DNA from 3 places in the Streptomyces sp. NPDC051364 genome. Region 1 is predicted to be linked to each of the others. Evidence: predicted binding sites of a transcription regulator. Region 1 holds the regulator's gene; each other region holds the start of a gene.
What was found. The regulator HrcA, encoded in region 1, represses chaperone genes, less so after heat shock. The targets are predictions, from matches to a motif close to TTNGCACTCNGNNNNNCNGAGTGCNAA.

Region 1 (5,743 bases):
CCCTGGTGGTGGAGGTCGTTTCCAAGACCAGCGTCGACAGGGACTACGGCGTCAAGCGCTCGATCTACGCCGCAGGCGAGGTGCCCGCCTATCTGATCATCGACCCGGTCGTGGCGCACTGCGTCCTGCTCACGATCCCGGTCGGCAGGGGCGACGAAGCCGACTACCGGGCCCAGCAGATCACGAAGTTCGGTGAGCCGCTTCCGCTGGAACTGCTCGGCATCGAGTTGGACACCAGCGAATTCGGCACGTATCAGGGAGTCAGGCCCCACCGCCGACCGTGACGAAGTCGATCAGTTCCTCCACGCGGCCCAGCAGGACCGGCTCCAGGTCCTTGTAGGACGTCACGCGGGACAGGATGTGCTGCCACGCCGCCCCGGTGTTCTCCGGCCAGCCCAGCGCCCTGCAGACGCCCGTCTTCCAGTCCTGGCCGCGCGGGATCACCGGCCACGCCGCGATGCCCAGCGCGGACGGCTTCACCGCCTGCCAGACGTCCACGTACGGGTGGCCGACGATCAGGACGTCCGACGAGGTCACCGACGCCGCGATACGGGACTCCTTCGAGCCCGGGACCAGGTGGTCCACCAGGACGCCGAGGCGGGCGGCGGCCGTCGGGGCGAAGTCCGCCACCACCGCCGGGAGGTCGTCGATGCCCTCCAGATACTCCACCACCACGCCCTCGATCCGCAGGTCGTCGCCCCAGACCCGCTCCACCAGCTCGGCGTCGTGCCGGCCCTCGACGTAGATCCGCCCGGCGCGCGCCACGCGGGCGCGCGCCCCCGGGACGGTAAGAGAGCCCGAGGCCGTGCGCAACGGGCCCGAAGGGGCCCGTGAGGGGCGGGTCAGGGTCACGACCGCGCCCTCCAGCAGGAACCCGCGCGGCTCCATCGGGAACACCCGCCGCTTGCCGAACCGGTCCTCCAGGGTCACCGTGCCCGCCTCGCAGGCCACCACCGCGCCGCAGAAGTCCGTACCGGCCACCTCGACCACCAGGTCCGGCTCGGCCGCCACCTCCGGTACGGCCTTGGGGCGCTTCCACTGCGGGGTCAGGTCGGGGGAGTACTCACGCATTCGGCCGACATTAGGAGAGGCGCGCCGCTCATGCCTCCGACACGCCGAAACGGGCGGCCAGTGTGGCGCGTTGCGCACGCACGAAGCCCGCGTCGACCACCGCTCCGTGACCCGGCACGTACAGTGCGTCCTCCCCGCCCAGCGACAGCAGCCGGTCCAGCGCGGCCGGCCACTGCCCCGGTACGGCGTCGCGGCCCGCCTGCGGCTCGCCGGACTCCTCCACCAGGTCCCCGCAGAACACCGCCTCGCGCTCGCCCGGCACGAAGACGGCCAGGTCGTGCCCGGTGTGGCCGGGCCCCACATTGGCGAGCAGCACCTGGACCCCGCCCAGGTCGAGCGTCCACTCGCCCGACACCTGATGGCGCGGCACCACCAGCCGGTCCACCGCCTCCACCGCCTCGGCCTCCGCCAGCCCGTGCCGTACCGCGCTCGTACGCAGCGCCTCGCGTCCGGCAGACAGGACGGCGTCCAGGCCCACGGCCCCGAACACCTCCGCCCCGGAGAAGGCCGCGGCCCCCAGTACATGGTCGAAATGTCCGTGGGTGAATGCGATATGGGTCACCCGGCGGCCGGTCAGCTCCTCCGCCTGCCGCCGCAGCTCCGCCCCCTCCCGGAGGCAGGAACCGGGGTCGATCAGGAGCACCGATTCGTCGCCCACCACCAGTCCCGCCGTGCAATCCCACACCGGGAGCCGCCTCCGGCCGCTCCGCGCGGTCAGCCGTTCCCAGCCCGCCTCTTCCCAACGCACGTCCATGCCGCGACGCTACCCTGGCGGGCCTCCCTTGCCAGGGTCTTACTACCCGGCCGTACACTGAGCGGGGGATCTCTGGCACTCGAACGATCAGAGTGCCAATGACCAAGACAACGGACCAGAGCTGGAGGTGTGCGCGCGATGCTCAGCGAACGCAGACTCGAAGTGCTGCGCGCCATCGTCCAGGACTACGTCGGGACGGAGGAGCCGGTCGGCTCCAAGGCGCTCACCGAGCGGCACCGGCTCGGCGTCTCGCCCGCCACCGTGCGCAACGACATGGCCGTGCTGGAGGACGAGGGCTACATCGCGCAGCCCCACACCAGCGCCGGCCGGATCCCCACGGACAAGGGCTACCGGCTCTTCGTCGACAAGCTGGCCGGGGTCAAGCCGCTGTCGACGCCCGAGCGCCGGGCCATCCAGAACTTCCTCGACGGGGCCGTCGACCTCGACGACGTGGTCGGCCGTACGGTGCGGCTGCTCGCGCAGCTCACCCGGCAGGTCGCCGTCGTCCAGTACCCGAGCCTGACCCGGTCCACGGTCCGGCACGTCGAGCTGCTGTCGCTCGCTCCGGCCCGGCTCATGCTCGTGCTGATCACCGATACAGGACGGGTCGAGCAGCGGCTCGTGGACTGCCAGACTCCGTTCGGCGAGACCTCGCTCGCCGATCTGCGGGCGCGGCTCAACAGCCGGGTCGTCGGCCGCCGGTTCACGGACGTGCCGCAGCTCGTGCAGGACCTGCCGGAGTCGTTCGATCCGGATGACCGCAGCACGGTGTCGACCGTGCTCGCGACCCTGCTGGAGACGCTGGTCGAGGAGGCCGAGGAGCGGCTGATGATCGGCGGAACCGCCAATCTCACGCGCTTCGGACACGATTTTCCCCTGACGATCAGGCCGGTGCTCGAGGCGCTGGAGGAGCAGGTCGTGCTCCTCAAGCTGCTCGGCGAGGCCAACGAGTCGGGAATGGCCGTACGGATCGGGCATGAGAATGCCTACGAGGGACTGAACTCCACGTCCGTCGTCTCCGTCGGCTACGGTTCGGGCGGCGAAGCAGTCGCCAAACTCGGCGTGGTCGGACCGACCCGCATGGACTACCCCGGAACGATGGGAGCGGTACGCGCAGTGGCACGTTACGTCGGACAGATCCTGGCGGAGTCGTAAGTGGCCACGGACTACTACGCCGTTCTCGGCGTGCGCCGCGACGCATCGCAGGACGAGATCAAGAAGGCCTTCCGCCGCCTCGCGCGCGAACTCCACCCGGACGTGAATCCGGACCCGAAGACGCAGGAGCGCTTCAAGGAGATCAACGCGGCCTACGAGGTGCTCTCGGACCCGCAGAAGAAGCAGGTCTACGACCTTGGCGGCGACCCGCTGTCCTCCTCGGGCGGCGGCGGCGCGGGCGGCTTCGGAGCGGGCGGCTTCGGCAACTTCTCCGACATCATGGACGCCTTCTTCGGCCAGGCCTCGCAGCGCGGACCGCGCTCGCGGACCCGCCGCGGCCAGGACGCCATGATCCGCCTCGACCTGGAGCTGGACGAGGCGGCCTTCGGCACGACCAAGGACATCCAGGTCGACACGGCCGTCGTCTGCACCACCTGCTCCGGTGAGGGCGCCGCCCCCGGCACCTCGGCGCAGACGTGTGACATGTGCCGTGGCCGCGGTGAGGTGTCGCAGGTCACCCGGTCCTTCCTGGGCCAGGTCATGACCTCGCGCCCCTGCCCCCAGTGCCAGGGCTTCGGCACCGTGGTCCCGACCCCGTGCCCCGAGTGCGCGGGCGACGGCCGGGTCCGCTCCCGCCGCAGCCTCACGGTCAAGATCCCGGCCGGTGTCGAGAACGGCACCCGGATCCAGCTCGCGGGCGAGGGCGAGGTCGGCCCCGGCGGCGGCCCCGCCGGCGACCTGTACGTGGAGATCCACGAGCTGTCGCACCCGACCTTCCAGCGGCGCGGGGACGACCTGCACTGCACGGTGACCATCCCCATGACGGCCGCGGCCCTCGGCACCAAGTGCCCGCTGGAGACGCTGGACGGCATGGAGGAGATCGACATCCGCCCCGGCACCGGTTCGGGCCAGTCGATCCCGCTGCACGGGCGCGGCGTCACGCACCTGCGCGGCGGCGGCCGCGGCGACCTGATCGTCCATGTCGAGGTCACCACCCCGGGCAAGCTGGACGCCCAGCAGGAGGAGCTGCTGCGCCAGTTCGCCAAGCTGCGCGGCGAGGAGCGGCCCATGGGCCAGTTCGCGCCGGGTCAGCAGGGCCTGTTCAGCCGCCTGAAGGATGCCTTCAACGGCCGCTGACCGGCCCGCGAGCACCCGTACGAGCCCGGTCCGGGGATGCCCCGGACCGGGCTCGGCGCATTGATCCGGACGCGCCCGCTGAAGCGGACTATGCCAGGCGAATGCCGTGATTCGGCCCGGTGGGCGGGACATGGCACGATGCAGTGCATGTCCTCCGCACCGAACGGTCTCTCCCCGTATCCGATCGTGCAGGCTCCCATGGCGGGCGGCGCCAGCTGTCCGCCGCTCGCCGCCGCCGTGTGCGAGGCGGGCGGGCTGGGCTTCCTGGCCGGCGGCTACAAGACCGCCGACGGCATGTACCAGGAGATCAAACGGCTGCGCGCGCTCACCCGGCGCCCGTTCGGCGTGAACCTCTTCATGCCGCAGACGGGGTACGTGGACCCGGCCGCCGTGGAGGCGTACCGCGGGCAGCTGGCCGGCGAGGCCAGCTGGTACGAGATCTCCCTGGCCGACGAGGACATCATCGGCACCAGCGACGACGGCTACGACGCCAAGCTCGCGATCCTCCTCGAAGACCCCGTTCCCGTCGTCTCGTTCACCTTCGGCTGCCCCACGCCCGTGGTCCTCGCCGCCCTGCGCAAGGCGGGCACGTACTCGGTCGTCACCGTCACCTCGGTCGACGAGGCCCGCGCCGCACAGGCCGCGGGCGCCGACTCCGTCTGCGTCCAGGGCGTGGAGGCCGGCGGGCACCAGAGCACCCACCGCGACGACCCGCAGGCCGACGGCACGGCGGGCGTGGGCCTGCTCGCGCTGGTCGCGCAGGTACGGGAGGCCGTGGGCCTCCCGATCATCGCGGCGGGCGGTCTGATGCGCGGCTCGCAGATCGCGGCGCTGCTGGCGGCGGGCGCGGAGGCGGCGCAGCTCGGCACGGCGTTCCTGGCCTGCCCCGAATCGGGTGCGCACCCGCTGCACAAGAAGGCCCTCACGGACCCCCTGTTCGCCCACACGGAGCTGACCAGGGCGTTCTCGGGGCGACCGGCCCGGGGCCTGGTGAACCGGTTCATGCGGGAGCACGGGCCGTACGCCCCGGCCGCTTACCCGCAGATCCACCACATGACCGCGGGGCTGCGCAAGGCCGCCGCCGCGGCCGGAGACCCGCAGGGCATGGCCCTGTGGGCGGGCCAGGGGCACCGGCTGGCGCGGGCGCTGCCGGCGGGGGAGCTGGTGGAGGTGCTGGCGGCCGAACTGGCCGAGGCCCAGAGCGCGTTGAAGGCAATGCAGAAGAGGAGTACGTCATGACCGCCCCCGTGTTCGTGGTCGAGGAGGTCCCCGCGGGGCCGGAGTTCGTGCTCGACGGCCCGGAGGGCCGGCACGCGGTGTCCGTGAAACGGCTGAACCCGGGCGAGGACGTGGTCCTCACCGACGGGCGCGGTCACTGGACGGAGGGCGTGGTCAAGGCCGCCGAGGGCAAGGACCGGCTGGTCGTCACGGACCTGCACGCCATCGAGGAGGAGCCGGAGCCGGCCGTCCGGATCACGGTCGTCCAGGCCCTGCCCAAGGGGGACCGCGGCGAGCTCGCCGTCGAGACCATGACCGAGACCGGCGTGGACGCGATCGTCCCCTGGCAGGCCTCGCGCTGCATCACCCAGTGGCGCGGCGACCGCGGCGCCAAGTCCCTGGCCAAGT
Region 2 (5,743 bases), on a different contig from region 1:
CCAGCCCTCGTCCGTCACCACGTCCTGTTTCGCGGCGTCGGCCAGCTTCATCAGCTTGACCGGATCGGTGAAGGTCCCGGCCGAGTTCAGCTTCTGCGTGGCGCCCGCCACGTGATAGAAACCGGCCAGGTTCAGTTCGGCGAAGTGATCGATCGGGACGCCCGGAAAGTTCCGTACCGTCTCGATCTGGGCCTTGCGCCCGGCCTCCCGCCCCTCGCGCTCCAGTTGGCGCCGGTCCTTGACCCCCTGGCCCGAGAGCCGCTCCTCCTCCTTCGCCTTCGCCAGCCCGTACGCCTTCTTGATCTTGTCCTTGCCCTGGTCCGGTATGCCGACGAAGTCGTCGCGCGGGACCGAGAAGGCCTTCGCCTGGCTGCCGTCACCGGGCACGTGGAGCAGGATCAGGGTGTTCGCGTTGTAGCCGCCGATGTCGGAGCTGCCGGCGTGCAGTTTGTCGAGGACCTCCTCCGGCAGCTTCTCGCCGTTCTGGTCGCGGCGGCTGTCCAGGCCCATCAGCAGGATGTTGGTGTCGCCGTACTTCGACTTCTCGGCGCCGTCGAGGGCCTTGGAGCTGCCGATGCTGCCGGCGAGGTCCCGGTACACGTACCAGGCGCCGGCGGCGGCCATGACGGCCAGCGCGCAGGCGGTGACGAGCAGGGTGCGGGCGATGCGGCGGGGGCGGCGCCGTGCCGGTTGCCGACGGGGCCGGCGGGCGGGGTGGCTGGTCTTCCTCCGGTGCGCGCTCATGGCAGTCGATGGTGGGGGAGGGGCGCTGAAGGATTCCTGAGAGTCCTGAAGGGACGTTCAGAACTCTCGGGACCGGCACCGGCACCGGGACCGGGACCGCGTCGCCGGTCCGGGCCCGCCCGTCGGCAGGCGCAGAACAAGGCGGATGCCTGGCCCGCCCGAGCGCGGCGGCAGGGCGTGCGCCTCGCCGCCGTGGGCGCGGGCGATCTCGCGGACGATGGGCAGGCCGAGGCCCGTACCGCCGCCGGCCCGGCCGCGGTCCGCGTCGAGCCGTACGAACCGCTCGAAGACCCGGTCCCGGTCCGCCGCCGGGATGCCCGGGCCGTCGTCCTCGACCTCCAGCACCGTCCAGCCGGCACCACCCGGGTACTCCGTGGACTCGGCGGCCGCCCGTACGACGACCTGCGTACGGGCATGCCGCAGCGCGTTGTCCACCAGGTTGGCCAGCGCCCGCTCGAGGCGCGCCGGGTCCCCGGCCGCCCGAGGCGTCGGCGGTGAACTGCCGCTGCCGGGCGTCGGACCGCTCCAGCCGGTCGAGCTGGTCCAGGCCGCGGTGGCCGTCGTGGGCGATGTCGACCCAGTGGCCGTCGGCGGAGAGGCCGCGCCGCAGGGACTCGGCGAGGCCTTCTTCGTCTTCGACCACGAGAATGTGCACGCCCTCAACTGCCACATACCGGTCGCGCTCACCCTCCGCTGCACGGTGCCCGTGACGGGCGCACGGCGGGCGCGGCCGGTGCGGCGCCGCTGCCGGGGGCGGCCCCCGGACCCCCGCGCCTCGAACGCCGGCGCGGCTGGATTCGCGGAGCGTGTTGGCACTCCGCTTGACCGAGTGCTAATCGCCGGAATAGTCTCGCACCTGGCACTCGCCACCGGTGAGTGCCAACACAGCGACGGGCAGGTCCGGCACCCGCGACGACGGATCCACCTGGTCGCCACCCAGACAGTTAGCCCCGTGAGATCTCCGAAGGGGGAGGTCGGATCGTGACGACCACCAGCTCCAAGGTTGCCATCAAGCCGCTCGAGGACCGCATCGTGGTCCAGCCGCTCGACGCCGAGCAGACCACGGCTTCCGGCCTGGTCATCCCGGACACCGCGAAGGAGAAGCCCCAGGAGGGCGTCGTCCTCGCCGTGGGCCCGGGTCGCTTCGAGGACGGCCAGCGTCTCCCGCTGGACGTCAGCGTCGGCGACATCGTGCTGTACAGCAAGTACGGCGGCACCGAAGTGAAGTACAGCGGCGAGGAGTACCTCGTCCTCTCGGCTCGCGACGTGCTCGCGATCATCGAGAAGTAAGACGCACCGGTATTTCGCTTCACCTGTATTGCTGAGCTGCGCCCCTGGTCACCCCGCTGATTGCCGGGCGGCAAGGGGCGCAGTTCGTTAAACCCGAGTTTTCGAGAGGGCTGAACCGCTCCCATGGCGAAGATCCTGAAGTTCGACGAGGACGCCCGTCGCGCCCTCGAGCGCGGCGTCAACAAGCTTGCCGACACGGTCAAGGTGACGATCGGCCCCAAGGGCCGCAACGTCGTCATCGACAAGAAGTTCGGCGCCCCCACCATCACCAACGACGGTGTCACCATCGCCCGCGAGGTCGAGCTGGATGACCCGTACGAGAACCTGGGCGCGCAGCTCGTGAAGGAGGTGGCGACCAAGACCAACGACATCGCGGGTGACGGCACCACCACCGCCACCGTGCTGGCCCAGGCGCTGGTCCGCGAGGGTCTGCGCAACGTCGCCGCGGGTGCCTCCCCGGCCGCCCTGAAGAAGGGCATCGACGCCGCGGTCAAGGCCGTGTCCGAGGAGCTCCTCGCGACCGCCCGCCCGATCGAGGACAAGTCCGACATCGCCGCCGTGGCCGCGCTCTCCGCGCAGGACCAGCAGGTCGGCGAGCTCATCGCCGAGGCGATGGACAAGGTCGGCAAGGACGGTGTCATCACCGTCGAGGAGTCCAACGCCTTCGGCCTGGAGCTGGAGTTCACCGAGGGCATGGCCTTCGACAAGGGCTACCTCTCGCCGTACATGGTCACCGACCAGGAGCGTATGGAGGCCGTCCTCGACGACCCGTACATCCTGATCAACCAGGGCAAGGTCTCCTCCATCCAGGACCTCCTGCCCCTGCTGGAGAAGGTCATCCAGGCCGGCGGCTCCCGCCCGCTGCTGATCATCGCCGAGGACGTCGAGGGCGAGGCGCTCTCCACCCTCGTCGTCAACAAGATCCGCGGCACCTTCAACGCGGTCGCCGTCAAGGCCCCCGGCTTCGGTGACCGCCGCAAGGCGATGCTCCAGGACATGGCCACCCTCACCGGTGCCACCGTCATCGCCGAGGAGGTCGGCCTCAAGCTCGACCAGGCCGGTCTGGACGTCCTCGGTTCCGCGCGCCGCGTGACCATCTCCAAGGACGACACCACCATCGTCGACGGTGGCGGCAGCCACGAGGAAGTCGTCGGCCGCGTCAACCAGATCAAGGCCGAGATCGAGTCCACCGACTCGGACTGGGACCGCGAGAAGCTGCAGGAGCGCCTGGCGAAGCTCGCCGGCGGCGTCTGCGTCATCAAGGTCGGCGCCGCCACCGAGGTGGAGCTCAAGGAGAAGAAGCACCGCCTCGAGGACGCCATCTCGGCGACCCGCGCCGCGGTCGAGGAGGGCATCGTCTCCGGCGGTGGCTCCGCGCTCGTCCACGCCGTGAAGGTTCTCGAGGGCAACCTGGGTCTGACCGGCGACGAGGGCACGGGTGTCGCGGTCGTCCGCCGCGCCGCCGTCGAGCCGCTGCGCTGGATCGCCGAGAACGCCGGCCTCGAGGGCTACGTCATCACCTCGAAGGTGGCGGAGCTGGAGAAGGGCCAGGGCTTCAACGCCGCGACCGGCGAGTACGGCGACCTGGTCAAGGCCGGCGTCATCGACCCGGTCAAGGTCACCCGCTCCGCGCTGGAGAACGCCGCTTCCATCGCCTCCCTGCTGCTCACGACCGAGACCCTGGTCGTCGAGAAGCCGGCCGATGACGAGGCCGACGCCGGTCACGGGCACGGCCACGGCCACAGCCACTGACCCGTCAGTAGCTGAACAGGCCCCGGTCGCCGCCGTCAACGCGGTGGTGACCGGGGCCTTTTCCGTGGGTGGGGCGTGCGGGAGGGGCGACTACATCGCGCCGAGTTCCTTCATCAGGCGCATGGCGTCGTAGTGCCACCAGCCTTCCTTGATCTTTCCGCCCTCGCAGCGGAAGACCGTCGTGCCGGTCATCGTGCAGGTCTTGCCGGTCGGGGCGATCCCCATGAACTCGCCCTTGTGCTTGCCGGTCCAGGTCCACAGGGTGGTGATGTAGTCGTCCTGCGCCATCTGGGCGTCCCGCGTGAAGGTGAAGTCGAAGGCGCTGCGCCACATCTGCACGTCCTCGTGCATGCCCTCGGGGCCCATCTTGTCCATGGCGTTGCTGATGTCGTGGTCGCGGTAGTCCGACGCGAAGATCTCGTCGGCGGTGGACATGTCGCCCTTCATCGCGAGCTCGTCGAACATCCGGTTCGCGAGCAGGGTGTTGAGGTGCTCGTCGCGGATGACGTCCAGGTTGGTGAACCGGGGCATCCCGTCGCAGAGGGCCACCATCTCCTGGAACATCTTGTCCGTCTCCGCGAGATGAGAGTTCTTCATGGCCTCTTCGTACGACGGGAATTCGACGACGTCGACGAAGTGCCTGTCGGATTCGCGGTCCCTGCCCACCATGGTGTGGGACACGGTGCGCTTGCCCTGCGTCTGCGCCAGATACCGGTCGAAGACCTCGTTGACGGCCTCGGGCCTGCTGGTCTCGTAATCGACTATTTGTACGAATGTCATGGTGCCTCCCGGGCTGGATCGGACACGTCCAGTTTATGGAGATTTCACCCGGTCGGCCGGTTTTCGGGACCGGCCTACCCGTAGGTCACTTCGCGGTCACTCGGACTACTGGGGGCCGTACTTGCGGCCCGTACGCGAGGACACCCCGCCCAGCAGCCCGCGCGGCGTCAGCTTCACCACGCCCATCAGCGCCTTGTACCGCGGATCCGGGATAGAGACCGTCTTGCCGCGCGCCAGGTCGTCCAGGGCTGCGGCCACCAGCTTGTCCGCGTCCAGCCACATCCAGTTGGGGATGTTGTCCGTGCCCATGCCGGCGCGCTCGTGGAACTCCGTCCGTACGAAGCCGGGGCACAGGGCCATCAGCCGTACGCCGGATCCCGCCAGGTCCTTCGCCGCGCCCTGGGTGAACTGCACGACCCAGGCCTTGCTCGCCCCGTACGTGCCGCGCGGCAGGAAGGCCGCCACCGAGGCCACGTTGATGACGCCGCCCCGGCCGCGCGAGCGCATCGACCCGGTGGCCGCCGAGGTCAGCCGAAGGACGGCCTCGATGTGCACCTTCAGCATGGTCAGCTCGTCGGCCATGGAGACCTCGAGGTAGCGGCCCTTGTTGCCGAAGCCCGCGTTGTTGACCAGCAGGTCCACCGGGTGCGTGCGGTCGCCGAGGCGCTGCTCGACCGCCGCGATGCCCTCGTCGGTGGACAGATCGGCGGTCAGCACCTCGGCCTCGATGCCGTGCCGGTCGTGCAGCTCGGTGGCCTGCTCGCCGAGCCGCTTCGTGTCGCGGGCCACCAGTACGAGGTTGTGGCCCTGGGCGGCGAGCCGCCGGGCGAATGCGGCGCCGATGCCCGCCGTGGATCCCGTAATCAACGCAGTCGTCATAGGCGCAACCTAGCCGCCCTGGATGACAGCTCAAGGGGAGCCCGCCGGGCGGTACCCCTTCGTGACGGTTCACGCCGCCCGTCGTCGCTTCCCGCTGCGGAACCGCTACTTCCGGCTACATTCGCCCTGCTCGCGGGTCACTTGCCGGGTCGCTCGCCGGGCTACTCCCCGTGCTGCGTCCCGTACTTCTCCATGTACGCGCGGACCGTGTCGTGCGCCTGCGGCTCCATCGCCTCGCCCGCCGCCAGCGTGCGCGGGAGCAGTGACCGGTCCGTGGTGAAGGCCCGGAACCAGAGCT
Region 3 (5,743 bases), on a different contig from region 1:
GGAAGTCGCCTACGACCTTCCCACCGGGGACCCCGAAGCCCTGCGCGCCGCGATCGAGGCCGGCCCGAACAACATCTGGCGCTACGCCCCGTTGCTGCCCGTCCCCGCGGATGTGGCCTCCAAGCCCAGCCTGAACCCGGGCTTCACCAAGCTCGTGGACGCGGCCAACCTGGCCAAGGAGCTCGGCGTCACCGGCAAGCTGTACGTCAAGGACGACTCCGGCAACCCGACGCACTCCTTCAAGGACCGCGTCGTGGCCATCGCCGTCGAGGCCGCCCGCGCCTTCGGCTTCACCACCCTGTCCTGCTCCTCCACCGGCAACCTGGCCGGCGCCGTCGGCGCCGCGGCCGCCCGGGCCGGCTTCCGCTCCTGCGTGTTCATCCCGCACGACCTCGAGCAGGGCAAGGTCGTCATGGCCGGTGTCTACGGCGGCGACCTGGTCGGCATCGAGGGCAACTACGACGACGTCAACCGCTTCTGCTCCGAGCTCATCGGCGACCCGCTGGGCGAGGGCTGGGGCTTCGTCAACGTCAACCTGCGCCCGTACTACGGCGAGGGTTCCAAGACGCTCGCGTACGAGATCTGCGAGCAGCTCGGCTGGCAGCTGCCCGACCAGATCGTGATCCCGATCGCGTCCGGCTCGCAGCTGACGAAGATCGACAAGGGTCTGCAGGAGCTGATCAAGCTCGGCCTGGTCGAGGACAAGCCGTACAAGATCTTCGGCGCCCAGGCCGAGGGCTGCTCCCCGGTCTCGACCGCGTTCAAGGCCGGCCACGACGTGGTCCGCCCGCAGAAGCCGAACACCATCGCCAAGTCGCTGGCCATCGGCAACCCGGCCGACGGCCCGTACGTCCTCGACATCGCGCGCCGCACCGGCGGCTACGTCGAGGATGTGACCGACGAGCAGGTCGTCGAGGCGATCAAGATCCTCGCGCAGACCGAGGGCATCTTCGCCGAGACCGCGGGCGGCGTGACCGTCGGCGTGACCAAGAAGCTCATCGAGAACGGGCAGCTCGACCCGGCGCTGACCACGGTGGTCCTGAACACCGGTGACGGCCTCAAGACCCTGGAGGCGGTGGCCGCGGACAGCGGGCAGACCGCCACCATCCGCCCGAGCCTGGACGCGTTCCGCGCCGCCAACCTCGCCTGATCTCCCCCTGACACCCGGAAAGGCAGTAGCGCCCATGAGCGTCAACGTCCGCATCCCCACCATCCTGCGCACCTACACCGGCGGCCAGGCCGAGGTCACCGCCGAGGGCGCGAACCTCTCCGAGGTCATCGCGTCCCTGGAGGCGAACCACCCGGGCATCTCCGCGCGCGTCCTGGACGACCAGGGCAAGCTGCGCCGCTTCGTGAACGTCTACGTCAACGACGACGACGTGCGCTTCGAGGGCGGCCTGGACGCGGTGACGCCGGACGGCGCGGGCGTCTCGATCATTCCCGCCGTCGCCGGCGGCTGCTGACAAGCGAAAGCCCAGAATTGCCCCCTCCGCTAAAAGCGGAGGGGGCAATTCTGCTTGGTTGGGCGCGGTAGAGTTGGGGAAGTCCCCTCCGCTGTTCTTGCCAGCCGCATATGAGCGGGTCGAGCGAGGGTTGACATTGAGTCAATATGCAAGTGCGGTATGGGGCTTTGGCGAGATATGCCGGGTCCGAGTTGCCCGGCAATATGCCAAATTTTCACTCTATTTCAATGTATCCCCGTGTCCAGATTTCTCGTCGGATTGACCTGTTGCAGACAGCAGCGGTGCAGATACATTCAGCCCCGGTCGAGGCGTTCCGGCGCAAGTTCTGACCCGGGACCGCGAAGTGCGGTCCTGCGCAAGGGCCAGTAATAGGGGAGTTAGGCATGGCTCAGGGCACCGTCAAGTGGTTCAACGCGGAGAAGGGCTACGGCTTCATCGCGGTCGACGGTGGTGCGGATGTGTTCGTCCACTACAGCGCCATCCAGATGGACGGGTACCGCACCCTTGAAGAGGGTCAGCGGGTCGAGTTCGAGATCTCGCAGGGCCAGAAGGGTCCGCAGGCGGACATGGTCAAGCTCGCCGTCTAGCCCCGGCGCGATCGACCACCGACGCATACACATGAAGGGCCCGCATCCTTGAGGAGGGATGCGGGCCCTTCGTGCTGCCCTCGTGCCGGGGCCCGGCGTTCCCTCAAGCCGCTTGCACTCGAGGGGGTCGAGTGCTAATCATTGGCGTTAGCACTCTCATGCCGAGAGTGCTACTACACAGGACCGGGTCGGTGAGGCCCGCAGGGTCCGGCGGGAAGGAACCGCCGGGCACGCAGGCCGTCCGTCGCGGGCGCGGGCGCGGTCCGGAGCAATCCAACCCTCCCCACGCGCCGGCGGCGCAGGGGGAACCCCAGTCCTGGAGGACCACTTCAGATGGCCAAGATCATTGCGTTCGACGAGGAGGCCCGGCGCGGTCTCGAGCGCGGGATGAACCAGCTCGCCGACGCCGTCAAGGTCACCCTTGGCCCCAAGGGTCGCAACGTCGTCCTTGAGAAGAAGTGGGGCGCCCCCACGATCACCAACGATGGTGTCTCCATCGCCAAGGAGATCGAGCTCGAGGACCCGTACGAGAAGATCGGCGCCGAGCTGGTCAAGGAAGTCGCCAAGAAGACGGACGACGTCGCCGGCGACGGTACGACCACCGCCACCGTTCTCGCCCAGGCGCTCGTCCGCGAGGGCCTGCGCAACGTGGCCGCCGGTGCGAACCCGATGGCCCTCAAGCGCGGCATCGAGAAGGCCGTCGAGGCCGTCTCCGCCGCCCTGCTCGACCAGGCGAAGGACGTCGAGACCAAGGAGCAGATCGCTTCCACGGCCTCCATCTCCGCCGCCGACACCCAGATCGGCGAGCTCATCGCCGAGGCCATGGACAAGGTCGGCAAGGAAGGCGTCATCACGGTCGAGGAGTCCCAGACCTTCGGTCTGGAGCTCGAGCTCACCGAGGGCATGCGCTTCGACAAGGGCTACATCTCGGCGTACTTCGCCACCGACATGGAGCGTATGGAGGCGTCCCTGGACGACCCGTACATCCTGATCGTCAACTCCAAGATCGGCAACGTGAAGGACCTCCTTCCGCTGCTCGAGAAGGTCATGCAGTCCGGCAAGCCGCTGCTGATCATCGCCGAGGACGTCGAGGGCGAGGCCCTGTCGACCCTGGTCGTCAACAAGATCCGCGGCACCTTCCGGTCCGTCGCCGTCAAGGCTCCGGGCTTCGGCGACCGCCGCAAGGCCATGCTCGGCGACATCGCCATCCTCACGGGCGGCACGGTCATCTCCGAGGAGGTCGGCCTCAAGCTCGAGAACGCGGGCCTCGACCTGCTCGGCCGCGCCCGCAAGGTCGTCATCTCCAAGGACGAGACCACGATCGTCGACGGCTCCGGTGACAGCGACCAGGTCCAGGGTCGCGTCAACCAGATCCGCGCCGAGATCGAGAACTCCGACTCGGACTACGACCGCGAGAAGCTCCAGGAGCGCCTCGCGAAGCTGGCCGGCGGCGTGGCCGTCATCAAGGCCGGCGCCGCGACCGAGGTGGAGCTCAAGGAGCGCAAGCACCGCATCGAGGACGCCGTTCGCAACGCGAAGGCGGCCGTCGAGGAGGGCATCGTCGCCGGTGGTGGCGTGGCCCTGCTCCAGGCCTCCGCGGTCTTCGAGAAGCTCGACCTGTCGGGTGACGAGGCGACCGGCGCCAACGCCGTGAAGCTCGCCCTGGAGGCCCCGCTCAAGCAGATCGCCGTCAACGGTGGTCTCGAGGGTGGCGTCGTCGTGGAGAAGGTCCGCAACCTGACCGTCGGCTGGGGCCTGAACGCCGCGACCGGCGAGTACGTGGACATGATCGCCGAGGGCATCATCGACCCGGCGAAGGTCACGCGCTCTGCCCTGCAGAACGCCGCGTCCATCGCCGCGCTGTTCCTGACGACCGAGGCCGTCATCGCCGACAAGCCCGAGAAGGCCGGCGCCCCGGCCGGCGGCGGCATGCCGGGCGGTGACATGGACTTCTGATCGGCCCCTGGCTGATCGGCTGTTCTCGAACGAGGGCGGCACTCCCGTACGGGGGTGCCGCCCTCGGGCGTTTCCGGCCGCCCTGGAAGCCGGTGGTGTCGATCGCGAAGCCGAACGGCTCCGGGACCTGCAAGGGCTCCCCGAAGGACACCGTCGTACGGGAGCGGTATCCGTGCGGGGAGGGGTCCCGGAAGCAGGTGACCGTCCAGCGTGGGCCGCAGCTCGTCGCGCCGTGCGGGCACCTGACCCCTTCGGATGAGACGCTCCTTCACCGTTGACGGGGGGCTTTGGTTCACTGGGGGTATGAGCGAGCTGTTCGTGAAGATCTGCGGGCTGAAGACCGGGCCCGACGTCGACGTGGCCGTGGCGGCCGGGGCCGATGCCGTCGGGTTCGTCTTCGCCGCCGGGAGTCCCCGCACGATCGACGCCGCCGCGGCGCGGGAGCTCGCGGCGCGGGTGCCGGCCGGGGTGCTGACCGTCGGGGTCTTCCGCGGGCAGCCGGTCGAGGAGGTCCGGCGGCTGGCCGAGGAGAGCGGCGTACGGGGAGTCCAACTGCACGGGGACGAGGGCCCGGAGTACTACGAGGCGCTGCGCGCCGAGGGCCGGACCCTGCTGCGGGCCACCGCCGAGCACGTGAAGCGCTGCGGGGAGTACGGGGAGGACCTGCTGCTGCTCGATGCGCCCGACCCCGGCTCCGGCAAGCCGTGGAACTGGGGCTCCGAGGAGTTCACCGCGCCCGGCGGCCACTGGCTGCTGGCCGGCGGGCTGACCCCGGGGAACGTCCGGGAGGCCGTGGAGACCACCGGCGCCTGGGGCGTGGACGTCTCCAGCGGGGTGGAGAGCACGCGCGGCGTGAAGTCCCCTGACCTGATCCGGGCCTTCATCGAGGCCGCCCGCGGCTGACCCCGCCGCGCCGCCGTCAGGAAGCGCGCCACACCGTCATGTCCGCGCTGATCCAGCCGGGCAGGTCCGGCAGCCGCACGACCGGCTTGGTCTGGATCACGAGCAGCGCGATGTCTCCCGAGGGGTGCCGGACGCAGATCTCGGTGCCGGGCGCCGATGCGGCCAGCGGCAGCTCGTGCTGCGTGGCGGCCTTCGTGAGGAGGCCGCACGTGTCGAGGTTGCCGGTGCCGGGATCGGCGTACAGCTGGACGAGCACGCTCGCGTCGCTCGCCAGCGCACAGCTGTTCTTCTCGCAGTCCAGACGGATGTCCCCCGTACGGTCCTCCCGCCTGACCGGGTCCTTGATACCGATCGAGTTCCTCTCGTCCAGCCGTACCTGGGGGAAGGGGACGGGCGCGGGCGGCTTGGAGGCCTTGGGCGTACTCGTCGCGGATCCGCCGGACCCGCCGGACCCGATCGATCCACCGGCTCCACCGGCTCCGGTGGCCTTGCCGCCGCTCGCCGGGCCGGGGGACATGGCCGCGGCCGCGTTCCGTTCGCGTACCCGCTCCGCCGCGTCCATGACCGTCCAGGCCAGACCGGTCAGCAGGGCTGCCGACGCCGTCACCGCCGCGGTGACGATCAGAGCGGTACGCCGCCTGCGCTTGCGCTGCTCGTCCGGCGTGAGGGGCGTCGTCATCGGCGGCTGCCAGGCCATCGGCGACGGCAGCGGCGGCTGCGGATCCTGGGCCCGTGTGTGGACCGAGGTGGGGTGCGGTACCGGAGCCGGGACCACCGGCTCCGGCCCCGCCACCTCCCGCCAGACGGCCGGACCACCGCCCGCGTCGGCGCCTT

Region 2: groES (co-chaperone GroES) is a predicted target of HrcA. The motif match lies at 1,554-1,580, and genes of this name have one in related genera.
Region 3: groL (chaperonin GroEL) is a predicted target of HrcA. The motif match lies at 2,162-2,188, and genes of this name have one in related genera.

The regions. Positions count from the first base shown of each region.
Region 1 is NZ_JBFBAH010000003.1:190,801-196,543, reverse strand. Features, by position in the region: gene AB0M76_RS07950 (Uma2 family endonuclease) at 1-284, shown strand, start outside; gene AB0M76_RS07945 (DUF3097 domain-containing protein) at 262-1,071, opposite strand; gene AB0M76_RS07940 (MBL fold metallo-hydrolase) at 1,100-1,825, opposite strand; gene hrcA (heat-inducible transcriptional repressor HrcA) at 1,964-2,980, shown strand; gene dnaJ (molecular chaperone DnaJ) at 2,981-4,117, shown strand; gene AB0M76_RS07925 (nitronate monooxygenase) at 4,265-5,356, shown strand; gene AB0M76_RS07920 (16S rRNA (uracil(1498)-N(3))-methyltransferase) at 5,353-5,743, shown strand, end outside.
Region 2 is NZ_JBFBAH010000006.1:224,994-230,736, reverse strand. Features, by position in the region: gene AB0M76_RS15680 (LCP family protein) at 1-744, opposite strand, end outside; gene AB0M76_RS15675 (ATP-binding protein) at 802-1,431, opposite strand; gene groES (co-chaperone GroES) at 1,726-2,034, shown strand; gene groL (chaperonin GroEL) at 2,158-3,786, shown strand; gene AB0M76_RS15660 (ester cyclase) at 3,877-4,566, opposite strand; gene AB0M76_RS15655 (SDR family oxidoreductase) at 4,672-5,445, opposite strand; gene AB0M76_RS15650 (MOSC domain-containing protein) at 5,607-5,743, opposite strand, start outside.
Region 3 is NZ_JBFBAH010000005.1:402,020-407,762, reverse strand. Features, by position in the region: gene thrC (threonine synthase) at 1-1,150, shown strand, start outside; gene AB0M76_RS13965 (MoaD/ThiS family protein) at 1,185-1,463, shown strand; gene AB0M76_RS13960 (cold-shock protein) at 1,847-2,050, shown strand; gene groL (chaperonin GroEL) at 2,384-4,006, shown strand; gene AB0M76_RS13950 (phosphoribosylanthranilate isomerase) at 4,310-4,909, shown strand; gene AB0M76_RS13945 (serine/threonine-protein kinase) at 4,926-5,743, opposite strand, start outside.